2 linked regions of the Saccharopolyspora erythraea NRRL 2338 genome follow. The protein of the gene in region 1 interacts with the protein of each later gene in a pairwise test. Links are inferred from orthologs where the notes say so. Each region holds a gene or a part of one and is shown on either strand. Other genes may lie near its edges.

Evidence for each region. The genes of interacting proteins can lie anywhere in the genome.
Region 2: the proteins of aceE (region 1) and nth interact in binary tests that used the Escherichia coli proteins (3 or more experiments, as listed by UniProt). The link is inferred for Saccharopolyspora erythraea NRRL 2338 from one-to-one orthologs.

What each region holds. Positions count from the first base shown.
Region 1 is NC_009142.1:1,677,969-1,686,469, forward strand. Bases 2,100-5,485 are described here. They hold aceE (pyruvate dehydrogenase (acetyl-transferring), homodimeric type), read right to left. Parts: upstream 5,141-5,485; coding sequence 2,300-5,140; downstream 2,100-2,299. Other genes in these bases: SACE_RS07520 (DUF3052 domain-containing protein), read left to right, coding at 5,378-5,485. Also shown: SACE_RS07505 (nicotinamide mononucleotide transporter family protein), read left to right, coding at 57-704; SACE_RS07510 (M14 family metallopeptidase), read left to right, coding at 760-2,013; more of SACE_RS07520, read left to right, coding at 5,486-5,812; SACE_RS07525 (peroxiredoxin), read left to right, coding at 5,915-6,379; SACE_RS07535 (hypothetical protein), read left to right, coding at 6,816-6,977; SACE_RS07540 (zinc-dependent alcohol dehydrogenase family protein), read right to left, coding at 7,043-8,167; SACE_RS07545 (putative quinol monooxygenase), read right to left, coding at 8,167-8,469. UniProt on the Escherichia coli protein: Component of the pyruvate dehydrogenase (PDH) complex, that catalyzes the overall conversion of pyruvate to acetyl-CoA and CO(2).
Region 2 is NC_009142.1:365,567-370,314, forward strand. Bases 554-3,390 are described here. They hold nth (endonuclease III), read left to right. Parts: upstream 554-1,469; coding sequence 1,470-2,312; downstream 2,313-3,390. Other genes in these bases: SACE_RS01610 (Crp/Fnr family transcriptional regulator), read right to left, coding at 554-1,011; SACE_RS01615 (hypothetical protein), read right to left, coding at 1,103-1,357; SACE_RS01625 (TlpA family protein disulfide reductase), read left to right, coding at 2,309-2,947; SACE_RS01630 (NUDIX hydrolase), read left to right, coding at 2,944-3,390. Also shown: more of SACE_RS01610, read right to left, coding at 337-553; more of SACE_RS01630, read left to right, coding at 3,391-3,660; SACE_RS01635 (MarP family serine protease), read left to right, coding at 3,760-4,748. UniProt on the Escherichia coli protein: DNA repair enzyme that has both DNA N-glycosylase activity and AP-lyase activity. The DNA N-glycosylase activity releases various damaged pyrimidines from DNA by cleaving the N-glycosidic bond, leaving an AP (apurinic/apyrimidinic) site.

The DNA.
Region 1 (8,501 bases):
CCCGTCGGCCGCGCTCGCCGCCCACCCGGTGGTCATGACCGGCGGGAGGAGTGGGCGTGCAGAACTTCGCGGAGTGGGTGCTCGGCAACGGGATCACCGTGCTCGGTCAGCAGATCTCCTGGGCGGAACTGGTGGGGCAGGTCTGCGCCCTCGCCGTGGTCTTCCTCGCGCAGCGGCGCACCCTGGCCACCTGGCCGGTCCAGGTGTCGGCGACCGTGCTGCTGTTCGCGGTCTACGCCAGCGCCCACCTCGGCGGCCTGGCCATCCGGCAGGTCATGATCCTGCTGATCTCCGTCTACGGCTGGTGGGCGTGGAGCCGGCGCACCGACCCGGTCTACGGCGTCGTCGTGCGCAAGGCGCGCGTGTCGGAGCGGCTGGCGCTGCTGGCGGCGCTGCTCGTCGGCACGGCGGCGTTCGCGCTGCTGCTGACCGAGCTCGACGCGTCGTGGGCGCCGTGGCCCGACGCCTGGATCTTCGTCGGCACGCTGGTCGCCTTCTGGGCGCAGGGTCGCGGACTGGTCGAGTTCTGGCTGGTGTGGCTGGCCGTCGACGCCGTCGGGGTGCCGCTGCAGATCGCCTCCGGGCTGTGGTTCAGCGCCGCGATCTACGTGGTGTTCGCCGCGCTGGTGATCCACGGCTGGTGGAGCTGGAACCGCACCGCCCGAAGGCAGCGAGCGCAGCGGCCCGCCGCGGTCAAGCCTTGACTTGCCCCGGACCCCCTGGTGGATTCGGATGATCGAATACGAAAGGGGTCCGGCCATGGTCCGTCGGTTCCGCTGGGTCGCCGTCGCCGCGCTGTGCACAGCGCTGGTGGCTCCCGCGCCCGCGATCGCAGAGGTTGCACCGAGCACCGGTTTCGAGGATTCGCGGGGCGCGCGGTGGACGACACCCGGGGAGGAAGCCGCCTTCCTGTCCGAGGTCGACCGCGCGCAGCCCGACGTCGAGGTAGAGACGATCGGCGCCAGCGTCCAGGACCGGCCGCTGCGGCTGGCCCGCGTCGGATCGGGCCGGTCGAAGGTGCTGTTCGTCTGCTCGCAGCACGGTGACGAGCCGGCGGGCCGCGAGGCGTGCCTGAGCACCATCCGCGACCTCGGCTACTCGCAGGACGAGCGCGTGCGGCGCTTGCTGCGCTCCACGACGGTCCTGTTCATGCCCAACGCCAACCCCGACGGGCACGTGGCGAACACCCGCGAGAACGCCGACGGCATCGACATCAACCGCGACCACCTCGCGCTGGCCTCGCCCGAGGCGCGGGCCGTCGCGCGGGTGATGCGCGACGAGCGTCCCGCCGTCGTGCACGACCTGCACGAGTTCGGCGCGCAGCCGCCGTACTACGTCAAGGACTTCCTCGCGCTCTGGCCTCGCAACCTCAACGCCGGCGAGCAGGTGCGTTCGGAGTCCGAGCGGCTCTCGGAGCGCTACGTCCGGCCCGCGGTGGAGGAAACCGGCCTCTCGACCGGCGTCTACGGCATCTGGACCGACCCGGAGACCGGCGAGCCGATCAAGCAGGTCGCGGGCGACGGGCAGGAACGCATCCTGCGCAACACCGTCGGCGTGAAGAACGCGGTCGGCCTGCTGGTGGAGAGCCGCGTCGAGCCGCTGGCGGGCGAGGACGAGGCGACCAACAACCGGCGGCGCGTCGGCTCGCACCTCACCTCGGTGGAGGCGACCCTGCGGATGTCCACCGAGCGCCGCGACCAGATCGAGTCGGCCATCACCAAGGCCCGCATGGACGGCATGGCGAACCGGGGACCGCTCTACTTCGGCGGCGCCGACAACGAGCCGCCCGCGCCCGAGGACGTCGAGAAGTCCCCGGCCTGCGCCTACCGGCTCACCGGCGAGCAGGCCGCGCGCTTCGGCGAGGTCCTCGACCTGCACGGCGTGCACAGCGTCCCGGCGGGCGAGGGCCGCATCGTGCCGATGCACCAGCCCGCGCGCTCCCTGGCGGCGCTGCTGCTCGACGCCCGCGGCGAATACCGCCTGACCGAAGCGGAGCCGGTCGCCTGCCGCTGACCCACGCCATCTGCCCGTTCGCCCGCCCTGCTGACGTGGGGCGGGCGAACAGCTTTCCGGCGGAGGCTGGTGGTGCCTGCGTGCAAGTACGGCTCGTCGGCTTTCCGCCCGACGGTCCGCAGGCCCCCGAAAACACCGGTGCCCGACACGCCGAAGCGTGTCGGGCACCTTGAGCCGCGAGCCCTCACCTCAGGGGTGCGGAGGCCGCCGCAGCGTCCGCAAGGCGGTCCACATGGCCGTCATCAAAGCCGTCAGCGAGATCGTCCTCCGGGCCGCCGCGGCGTCGTCAGGCGACGCCGGGGTCCGACGTCTGCGGACCGGCCGCCTTGACGTCGTCGATCTGGTACTTCCGCGCCGCCTCGGCGACCTTGGCCTCCTCGACCTCGCCCTGCCGGGCCAGCGCCGACAGGGTGGCGACCACGGTCGACTCGGCGTCGACCAGGAACACCCGCCGCGCCGCGGGACGCGTGTCGGAGAACCCGAAGCCGTCGGTGCCGAGGCTGACCATGTCGCCGCGCACCCAGGGCCGGATCATGTCCGGCACGGCACGCATCCAGTCGCTGACCGCCACCACCGGGCCGCCCGCGTCGGCCAGCGCCCGCGTCACGTGAGGCACGCGCCGCTCGCCCTCCGGGTGCAGCAGGTTGTGCCGGTCGGCGGCCTCGGCCTCGCGCTTCAGCTCCGACCACGACGTCGCGGACCAGACGTCGGCCCGCACGCCCCAGTCCTCGGCCAGCAGCTCCTGCGCGCGCAGCGCCTCCGGCATGATCACCCCGGAGGCCAGGATCTGCGCCCGCGGGCCCGACCCGGAGGACGCCTCCCGGTACCGGTAGAGGCCCCGCAGCAGCCCGTCGACGTCCAGGCCCTCCGGCTCCGCGGGCTGCTGGTACGGCTCGTTGTAGACCGTGAGGTAGTAGAAGACGTTCTCGGCGTCCTCCCCGTACATCCGCCGCAGGCCGTCCTTGACGATGTGGGCGACCTCGAAGGCCCACGCCGGGTCGTAGGACACCACCGCCGGGTTCGTCGCCGCCAGCAGCAGCGAGTGGCCGTCGGCGTGCTGCAGCCCCTCGCCGGTCAGCGTGGTCCGCCCGGCCGTGGCGCCGAGCAGGAAGCCCCGCGTCATCTGGTCGGCCGCCGCCCACAGACTGTCGCCGGTGCGCTGGAAGCCGAACATCGAGTAGAAGATGTAGACCGGGATCATCGGCTCGCCGTGCGTGGCGTAGCTGGTGCCCGCGGCGGTGAACGACGCCGTCGAGCCGGCCTCGTTGATGCCCTCGTGCAGGATCTGGCCCTGCTCGCTCTCCCGGTAGGCCAGCATGAGCTGGTAGTCGACCGGTGTGTAGGACTGGCCGAGCGGGTTGTAGATCTTCTGGGACGGGAACATCGAGTCCATCCCGAAGGTCCGCGCCTCGTCCGGGATGATCGGCACGATCCGGGGCCCGATCTCGGGGTCCTTGGCCAGGTCCTTGAGCAGCCGGACGAAGGCCATCGTGGTGGCCACCTCCTGCTTGCCCGAGCCGCGCCGGACCACGTCGTAGACCTTGTCGCCGGGCAGCACCAGCGCCTTGGACTTGACCCGCCGCTCCGGCAGGTAGCCGCCGAGCCGCTGCCGCCGCTCCTGCAGGTACTGGATCTCCGCCGACTCCTGGCCGGGGTGGTAGTACGGCGGCAGGTACGGGTCCTGCTCGAGCTGCTCGTCGGAGATCGGGATCCGCAGGCTGTCCCGGAACAGCTTCAGGTCGTCCAGGGTCATCTTCTTCATCTGGTGGGTCGCGTTGCGGCCCTCGAAGTGCGGTCCGAGGCCGTAGCCCTTGATCGTCTTGGCCAGGATGACCGTGGGCTGGCCGTGGTGCTCGGTCGCGGCCTTGTAGGCGGCGTAGACCTTGCGGTAGTCGTGGCCGCCGCGGCGCAGGCCCCAGATCTCCTCGTCGCTGAGGTCGCGGACGATGTCCTTTGTGCGCGGGTCGCGGCCGAAGAAGTGCTCCCGCACGAAGGCGCCGTCGTTGGCCTTGTAGGTCTGGTAGTCGCCGTCGGGCGTGGTGTTCATCAGGTTGACCAGCGCGCCGTCGCGGTCGGCGTGCAGCAGGGCGTCCCACTCCCGGCCCCAGATCACCTTGATGACGTTCCAGCCCGCGCCGCGGAAGAACGCCTCCAGCTCCTGGATGATCTTGCCGTTGCCCCGGACCGGGCCGTCGAGCTGCTGGAGGTTGCAGTTGACGACGAAGGTCAGGTTGTCCAGGCCCTCGTTGGCCGCCACGTGCAGCAGGCCGCGCGACTCCGGCTCGTTCATCTCGCCGTCGCCGAGGAAGGCCCACACCCGCTGCTGGCTGGTGTCCTTGATGCCCCGGTCGCGCAGGTAGCGGTCGAAGCGGGCCTGGAAGATCGCGTTCATCGGGCCAAGGCCCATCGAGACCGTCGGGAACTCCCAGAAGTCGGGCATCAGCCGCGGGTGCGGGTAGGAAGGCAGGCCGCCGCCGGGGCCGGCGTGGGAGTACTCCTGGCGGAACCCGTCGAGCTGGCCGGTGGACAGCCGTCCCTCCAGGAACGCCCGCGCGTAGATGCCGGGGGAGGCGTGGCCCTGGATGTAGAGGTGGTCACCGCCGCCGGGGTGGTCCTTGCCCTTGAAGAACCAGTTGAAGCCGACCTCGTAGAGGCTCGCCGAGGAGGCGTAGGAGGAGATGTGCCCGCCGACGCCGATGCCCGGGCGCTGCGCGCGGTGCACCATCATCGCGGCGTTCCAGCGGGTCCAGGCGCGGTAGCGGCGCTCGGTCTCCTCGTCGCCGGGGAACCACGGCTCGAGCTCGGTGGGGATGGTGTTCACGTAGTCGGTGCTGGTCAGCGACGGGACGCCCACGCCGCTCTCCCGCGCCCGCTGCAGCAGGCGCAGCATCAGGTATCGCGCACGTTGCTGGCCGGTCGCCGACAGCACGGAGTCGAACGACTGCAGCCACTCCTCGGTCTCCTCCGGGTCGATGTCCGGGAGGTGGGAGGCGAGGCCGTCGCGGATGACCCGCACGCGGTGCTGCGGGGCTCCGTTGCTGCCGACGTCGTTGTTGAGCGGGGACAAGAGGTACTCCTCGACTACGTCGTGGCCTTTGCGCGCCGGAGTGATGTCCGACACCTCCATCGTCCCCCATCATCGTCCCGGATGCGTACGCCGTCATCACTACCGGTCAGTACGCCGTACCCGTCCAGCCGCGCTCGGGCTACAGTCGTTCCCTAACGCGCAGTTCCGGCGTGTCGTAGCGCCAGCAGTTGCGCCGGTGGCCCTTGGCGGTGTTCGCTAACGGCCAGATCGTGGAAGTGGTGTGCGGCGGGCGCGACGCCCGCGCCGCACCGGTGGTATTGGAGGAGTGAGAAAACCGTGGTCGCCGCGGGAGACGCCGGCAAAGGCGATGTCGACGTCGCCGACAAGCTCGACATCGAGCCGGAGATGGTTGTCCAGGAGTTCGGTTGGGACGAGGACGTCGACGACGACGTCCGCGCCGCGATCGAGGAGCGTTGCGGGAGCGAGCTGCTCGACGAGGACGCCGACGAAGTGGTCGATGTCGTGCTGCTGTGGTGGCGCGACGATGATGGTGACCTGACGGACACGCTCCTCGACGTGATGACACCGCTGGCCGACGAGGGGGTCATCTGGGTGCTGACCCCGAAGACCGGCCGGGACGGCTACGTCGAGCCCAGTGACATCGCCGAGGCCGCTTCGACGTCCAACCTCGCCCAGACGGCCAACGCCGGCGTCGGGGACGCGTGGATGGGCACGAGGCTGGCGTACCGGAAGACCAAGTCCAAGCGCTGAGGTGCGGGCACCGGCGGCGCGGTAAGGCTGTCGGTGCCCACACGGCCCGCATCGGTGTAGGTTCGGCGTGCAAACGCTCATGCCGTACGGAAGGGTGCGCTTATGACGGTCGAGGTCGGTGCGCAGGCACCGGACTTCACGTTGCCGGACTACAACAAGGAGCAGGTCTCCCTGTCCGGTTTCCGGGGCAAGAAGAACGTGCTTCTGGTCTTCTACCCCTTCGCCTTCAGCGGTATCTGCCAGGGCGAGCTGTGCCAGGTCCGCGACGACCTTGGCGACTTCCAGAACGACGACGTGCAGGTGCTCGGCGTGTCCGTCGACTCCCCGTTCGCGCTGAAGGCGTGGGCGGAGCAGGAGGGCTACACCTTCCCGCTGCTGTCGGACTTCTGGCCGCACGGTGAGATCGCCAAGGCCTACGGTGTGTTCAACGAGAAGGCCGGCATGGCCAACCGCGGCACCTTCCTGATCGACAAGGAGGGCGAGGTCCGCTTCGCCGAGGTGAACCAGCCGGGCGAGGCGCGCGACCAGGGCGTGTGGAAGAAGGCCCTGGCCGACCTCTCCGCCTGACGTCGCTGATGTCGCGTGGTGGTCGACCGGTACAGTGTCTCCAGCCGGACCGCGAGGAACGGCTCTGGGGGTCCCGGTCGGTGCGTCGGTCGGCCGCCATCCCGGGCGCATAGCTCAGCGGAAGAGCACTTGCCTTACAAGCAAGGGGTCGTAGGTTCGAACCCTACTGCGCCCACCAGAACTCACTTGACCAGGTGGAACGGCGTTCGCTTCGGGGTTCGCCGCTTCCGCTTTGATGCGGTCGGCGCTGGCGCGCGATTCGCAATCGCGTCCAGCCCGAGAATTGCGCCAGGTCCGTAGCAGTATTCTTCCCGCGGAATTCGCCCCGCGGACTTTTCCGGGCGGTTCATTTCTCTGTCGCGCCGAGTCGCCCTGGCAACCGAACGTGCCGCTGCGGCGTGCGTAAGTGCACATGGCGCAGAGGATGGGGGTTCGGATGGCGGACTGGATGTGGGGCCTAGTCCTGGTGGGCGGGGTCCTGCTGCTCCTCGGCTTCACTGCCTGGCAGGGGCGCGACCGGGACGGTGGTGGTAGCGGTGGCGGTGGGGCGTCGAGCTACTGGGATTCGGGTGGGGGCGGCGGTGGTGGTGCTGACTGATCGCCGGCACCAGCATCGTCGAGGAGTGAGCGGCTTCTCGGCACCCGCCGCTCACGACATCTGAGTTACATCAGCACGACCTGGCGCACTGCTGTTCCGTCGTCCAGTCGATCGAACCCGGCGTTGATCTCGTCGAGCCCGAGCCGGTGGGACAGCAGCGCGTCGACCGGCAAGGCGCCCGACTGGTACATCTGGATGAACCTCGGGACGTCGCGCCGCGGCACGCACGAGCCGAGGTAGCTGCCGCGCAGCGTCCGCTCCTCGGCGACGATGCTGAGCGCGGGCAGGGTCAGGCGGGCCTCGGGATCGGGCAGCCCGACCGTGACGGTGGTGCCGCCGCTGCGGGTCGCGTCGTACGCCTGTTGCAGCACGTGCACCACACCGGTCGTGTCGAGCACCTTCTCCGCGCCGCCGCTTGTGAGCTCGCGGACGCGCTGGACGGCGTCCGGGCCGCCCTCGACGGTGTGGGTGGCACCGAGTTCCGAGGCGAGTTTCCGTTTGTGCTCGACGACGTCCACGGCGACCACTGTGGAGGCTCCGGCCGCCTTCGCCGCGAGCAGCGCGGCAAGGCCCACCCCTCCGAGGCCGAACACCGCCACGCTGTCGCCCGGCCGGATCTGCGCCGAGTACAGGGCGGCGCCGGCCCCGGTCAGGACCGCGCAGCCGAACAGCGCGGCGATCTCGAAAGGCACCTCCGGATCGACCTTCACCGCCGACCGGGACGACACCACGATGTGTTCGGCGAAGGCCGACACGCCGAGGTGGTGGTAGGGTCGCGAGCCGTCCTCCTCGGTGAACCGCATGCCGCCGCCGAGCAGCGCGCCCTTCGTGTTGGCCGCCGCGGCAGGCCCGCACAGCGCGGGGCGGCCCGCCACGCAGCGCTCGCACTCCCCGCACGACGGGACGAACGCGAGCACGACGTGATCGCCGGGCTCGAAGCCGCTGCCCTGTTCGGCCTCTAGGACCTCACCCGCCGCCTCGTGCCCCAGCGCGAGCGGCAGCGGCCGGGGACGCGAACCGTTGATCACCGAGAGGTCCGAGTGGCAGAGCCCGGCCGCCCGCACCCTGACCAGCAACTCGCCCGGACCTGGCGGGTCGAGCTGGAGTGTCGTGACGTCGATCGGCTGGGAGGTCCCGTAGGGCTTCTCAGCTCCGGACTCGCGCAGTACGGCCGCACGCACCTGCATCATCACGCCTCCGATCCGGCGACCGGCGCACACCGGGTCACCTGCCGCTCCACCAACAGCGGAATCACCTCGCCGACCACGATCCGCGTGAAGTGCTCCGTCTCGCAGTGCCGGGCGAAGTCGTCCTCGGTGTCGTACTCCTCGACCAGGACGACGACATCGTCGCTGTCTGTCGCGGCGTGCACGTCGTAGCGACGACACCCGGGCTCGGCCAGCGACGCAGGCACCATCGGTTCCAGCAGTTCGAGCACCCGCGCCCGCTCACCCGGCTTGGTGACGTACCGCGCGACCACGACGAAACCCATGCTCTCCGTTCCCAGCAACCGCAGCCCCGGTG
Region 2 (4,748 bases), 1.3 Mb from region 1 along the record:
CACGTACCCGGGGCGGTGCCGCGCGCTGAACGACCCAGTGGCGGGCACGCAGCGCCCGGCATCCAGGCGCGCGTCCCGGCATCCAGGCGCGCGTCCCGGCGCGCAGGCCGCCTGCCCGGTGCCCAGGCCAGGCCGCCTCCCGGCGCGCAGGTCGTCGGCTGCCCGGCCACGACCCCTCAGCCGACACCTGCGGCTGTCACCCACGCGGGCCCCGGACACTCCACGCGCCGGCTTCCCGTGCACGCAAAGACGCGCGCCGACTGAAGAGCCCGGGGTCCGCCCCGGGCCCGTCGATCGGCGCGCGTCGCGGCCGACGGCGAAAAGGCCGTCGAGCCGTCAGCGGGCGCGTCGGGCCAGCCGCTCCGGATCGAGGATCAGCACGCTCTTGCCCTCCAGCCGCAGCCAGCCGCGGTGGGCGAAGTCCGCCAGCGCCTTGTTCACGGTCTCCCGCGAGGCGCCGACGTACTGGGCGATCTCCTCCTGCGTCAGGTCGTGGGTGACCCGCAGCAGGCCCGCCTCCTGGCTGCCGAAGCGCTGCGCGAGCTGCAGCAGCGCCTTGGCGACGCGGCCAGGCACGTCGGTGAAGATCAGGTCGGCCAGCATGCCGTTGGTCCGGCGCAGCCGCCGGGCCACGACCCGCAGCAACTGCTCCGCGATCTCGGGACGGGTGCCGATCCACTGCCGCAGCGCCGTGCGGTCCATGGTCAGCGCCCGGACCTCGGTCACGGTGGTCGCGGTCGACGTCCTCGGCCCCGGGTCGAAGATGGACAGCTCGCCGAACATGTCCGACGGCCCCATGATCGCCAGCAGGTTCTCCCTGCCGTCCGGGGACTTGCGTCCGAGCTTGACCTTGCCGGATTGGATGATGTAAAGCCGGTCGCCCGGCTCGCCCTCGGCGAAGATCACGTGTCCTCGCGGGAACTCAGACGGTTCCAACGATTGGGTCAGTGCTTCCGCCGCGGCCGGCTCAACGCCTTGGAAGATACCGGCCCGGGCCAGAGTCTCGTCCACCTCGTCCCTCCATGTTGAGACGCGGCGGCTGTCTTGCGAACCGGACCCGCACGCGACCGGTCCGGTGTGCCGCCGATCACTACCAGTAAGTCTAAGACTGGTCGCGGGAACGGCGAGTCCGCAGCTTACCGGCGCGTCCCACCCTGCGTAGCTGGAACAGCTCCAGCGCACGTCCAATTCCCTGCCGGAACAGCGCCCGGACCTCGTCCGGCCGGGCGTTCTCCAGCAGCTCCTCCACCTCGTTCTCCTGTACCGCGACGTGGCGGAGCCGTGCCTCCACGCGCTCCATGAAGAGCGTGAAGAACATGATCACAAGCGGTACTACGATCACGAACCAGGCAGTCATGATGATGAAATCCTCGCTCATGCCTTCGGGGCGGATGTAACCGGGGGTATGTTCTGCGCGCGCGAGGCCATGCGAGCACCCTCCGCTTGGGTGGCATCCGTACTCTGGTGGGGTGCCGGACCAAGCTCGGAACAAGCCCCGTGACGCCGCTGTCAAGAAGGCCGCCAAGGCCCGGTCGGGGGAGACCCGGCTGGGACTCGTCCGGCGTGCCCGCCGGATGCTCCGCGCACTGGCCGAAGCCTATCCCGAGGCCCACTGCGAGCTGGACTTCAACACCCCGCTGGAGCTGGCGGTGGCCACCATCCTGTCCGCACAGTGCACCGACAAGCGGGTCAACGAGGTCACTCCGGCCCTGTTCAAGCGCTATCCGACGGCCGAGTCCTACGCCGGCGCCGACCGCGCCGAGCTGGAGGAGATGATCCGCTCGACCGGCTTCTACCGGAACAAGGCCTCCTCGCTGATGGGACTGGGCGCCCAGCTGGTGGAACGCCACGGCGGCGAGGTCCCGGCCCGCCTGGACGAGCTGGTCAAGCTCCCCGGCATCGGCCGCAAGACGGCCAACGTGATCCTCGGCAACGCCTTCGACGTGCCCGGCATCACGGTCGACACCCACTTCGGCAGGCTGGTCCGGCGCTGGAAGTGGACCGCCGAGGAGGACCCGGTCAAGGTCGAACACGCGATCGGCGAGCTCATTCCGCGCAAGGAATGGACCATGCTGTCGCACTACGTGATCTTCCACGGGCGCCGCGTCTGCCACGCCCGCAAGCCCGCGTGCGGGGCCTGCCTGCTGGCCGCCGACTGCCCCTCCTACGGCGACGGCCCGACCGACCACCTGGTGGCCGCGAAGCTGGTCCGCGGGCACGAGGCGCCCCACCTGCTCGCGTTGGCCGGGATAGTCGACGAGATCCCGGAGCGGACCATCGAGAAGGTGGCCGAGACGGAGCCGCACGCGTGAGCGGTCTGCGGGAGTACCGGAACGAGATCCGCTGGACCATCGTGGTCGTGGTGCTCGCGGTGCTCGGCATCGTCGCGCTGTGGCCGCGCGGCGCGGAGCAGCCCGCCGAGCCGGGAGCGCCCGCCCCGGCGCCGGTCGCGGCGCAGCGGGGCGCCGACCCGGCGCTGCGCGCCTCGGCGGCCCTGGAGCCCTGCCCCTCCGGCCCGCCGACGGGTCCGCCCGGCGCGACCGGCACCTGCCTCGCCGACGGCAGGCCCGCCGACCTCGCCGCCATGGTCGGCGGCCGCACCACGCTGGTGAACGTCTGGGCCACGTGGTGCCAGCCGTGCCGGACCGAGCTGCCCGCGCTCCAGGAGTACTCGCGCCGGCCCGGCGCCGTGCCCGTCGTGGGAGTGCAGGTGCAGAGCGACGAGGACGACGGCCTCGCCCTGCTCCGAGAGCTCGGTGTGCGCTATCCGAACGTGCACGATCCCGACAACCGCATCCGGGCGGCGCTCAACGTGCCCGCCGTGCTGCCCATGAGTTACGTCGTCACCGCGTCCGGTGAGGTCCGCCGGGTGGACCCGCCGGTGGCGTTCGAGTCGGCCGACGAGGTGCGCACCGCGGTCCAGCGCACCGCGGGAGGTGCCGGATGACCGGACCGGGAGTAGGGCCGCTGGTGGACCCCGACGACGTGCCCGAGTGGCTGCGGACGCTGGTCAAGCGCACCGCCGACCTCGACGGCGGGCGCCTCGGCTGGCCGCGCACCGACCCGCCCGCCGACGCCCGCCCGGCGGCCGTGCTGGTGCTCTTCGGCGAGGGCGAGGCCGAGACCGGACCGGACGTGCTCCTGCTGCGCCGCGCCGACAACCTGAACTCCCACCCGGGCCAGGTCGCGTTCCCGGGCGGCGCCGTCGACCCCGGCGACGACGGCCCGGTCGGCGCGGCGCTGCGGGAGGCCACCGAGGAGGTGGGGGTCCTGGCCGGCGGCGTGCGGCCGGTCGCGGTGCTGCCGGAGCTGCACGTCGCGCACAGCGGTTTCCGGGTGACCCCGGTCCTGGCGCACTGGCGGACGCCGTCGCCGGTCGCGCCGGTGGACCCGGCCGAGACCGCCGCGGTGGCGCGGGTGCCCGTCTCCTGGCTGACCGACCCGGCCAACCGCATCCGGGTCCGCTACGCCGAGCGGCAGCTCGGGCCGGCGTTCCTGGTCCCGGGGATGCTGGTGTGGGGATTCACCGGCGGGCTGCTGGCCGGGGTGCTCGACCTGGCCGGCTGGGCGCGCGGCTGGAACCGCGACGACGTGCGTGAACTGGGGGCTGCCTGGAGGGCCGCGGAGGAGGCCGACGACGTGGGCTTCGGCACGCACTGAGCCGGTGGCGGCGCCCACCGGCAGGGCGGATGCGAGGCTTGCGGGGTGGTGCTGGCTGCCATGATCGGACAGCATCTCCGGCAGGAATGAGGTGAACGGGTGAACTGGGTCGATCTGCTCGTCGTGCTGCTGGCGCTGCTGGCCGCGGCGTCGGGTGCGCGCAGCGGGTTGATCACCGCCCTGTTCTCGTTCCTCGGTGTCATCGCCGGTGCGGTCGTCGGGCTCAAGCTCGCGCCGCTGCTGCTGGAGCGGCTGGACAGCCCGTCTGCCCGGATCGCCTTCGGCGTGGGCATCGTGGTGCTGCTGGTCGCCTTCGGCGAGACCTTCGGCATGTGGGCGGGGCGCGAGCTGCGCGACCGGATCACCTCGAGCAAGCTGACCGGCGTCGACAACGTGCTCGGCGCGGTGCTGCAGTGCGTGGCGGTGTTCGTGGTCGCCTGGCTGGTGGCGCTGCCGTTCACGTCGGCGTCGGCGCTGCCCGGCCTGGCCTCCGCGGTCACCAGGTCGACGGTGCTGCGCACGGTGGACTCGGTGATGCCCGACGCGGCCAAGCAGCTGCCGTCGGAGCTGCGCGAGATGCTCGGCATGAGCGGTTTCCCGGAGGCGCTGGAGCCGTTCTCGGAGACGCCGGTCGCCGCGATCGACCCGCCGGACCCCGCCCTGGCCTCCAGCGAGGCCGTGCGCGACGCGCGTACCAGCGTGGTGAAGGTGCGCGGGCGCGCGGTTTCGTGCGCGCGGGCGCTGGAGGGCACCGGGTTCGTCATCGCCCCGCACCGGGTGATGACCAACGCGCACGTCGTCGCCGGCACCGACAAGGTCGCGATCGAGATCGGCCGGGGCGAGTTCGACGCCGAGGTCGTGCTGTTCGACCCGAACACCGATCTGGCCGTGCTGTCGGTGCCGGCCCTCGACGCCGACGCGATGTCGTTCAAGCAGGACGCCCACCCGGGCGACAGCGTGATCGCGCTCGGCTACCCGCTGGACGGCCCGTACACGGCGTCACCGGGCCGCATCCGCGAGCGCATCCGGCTGCGCGGGCCGGACATCTACGACTCGACCACCGTGGTCCGCGAGGTGTACACGTTGCG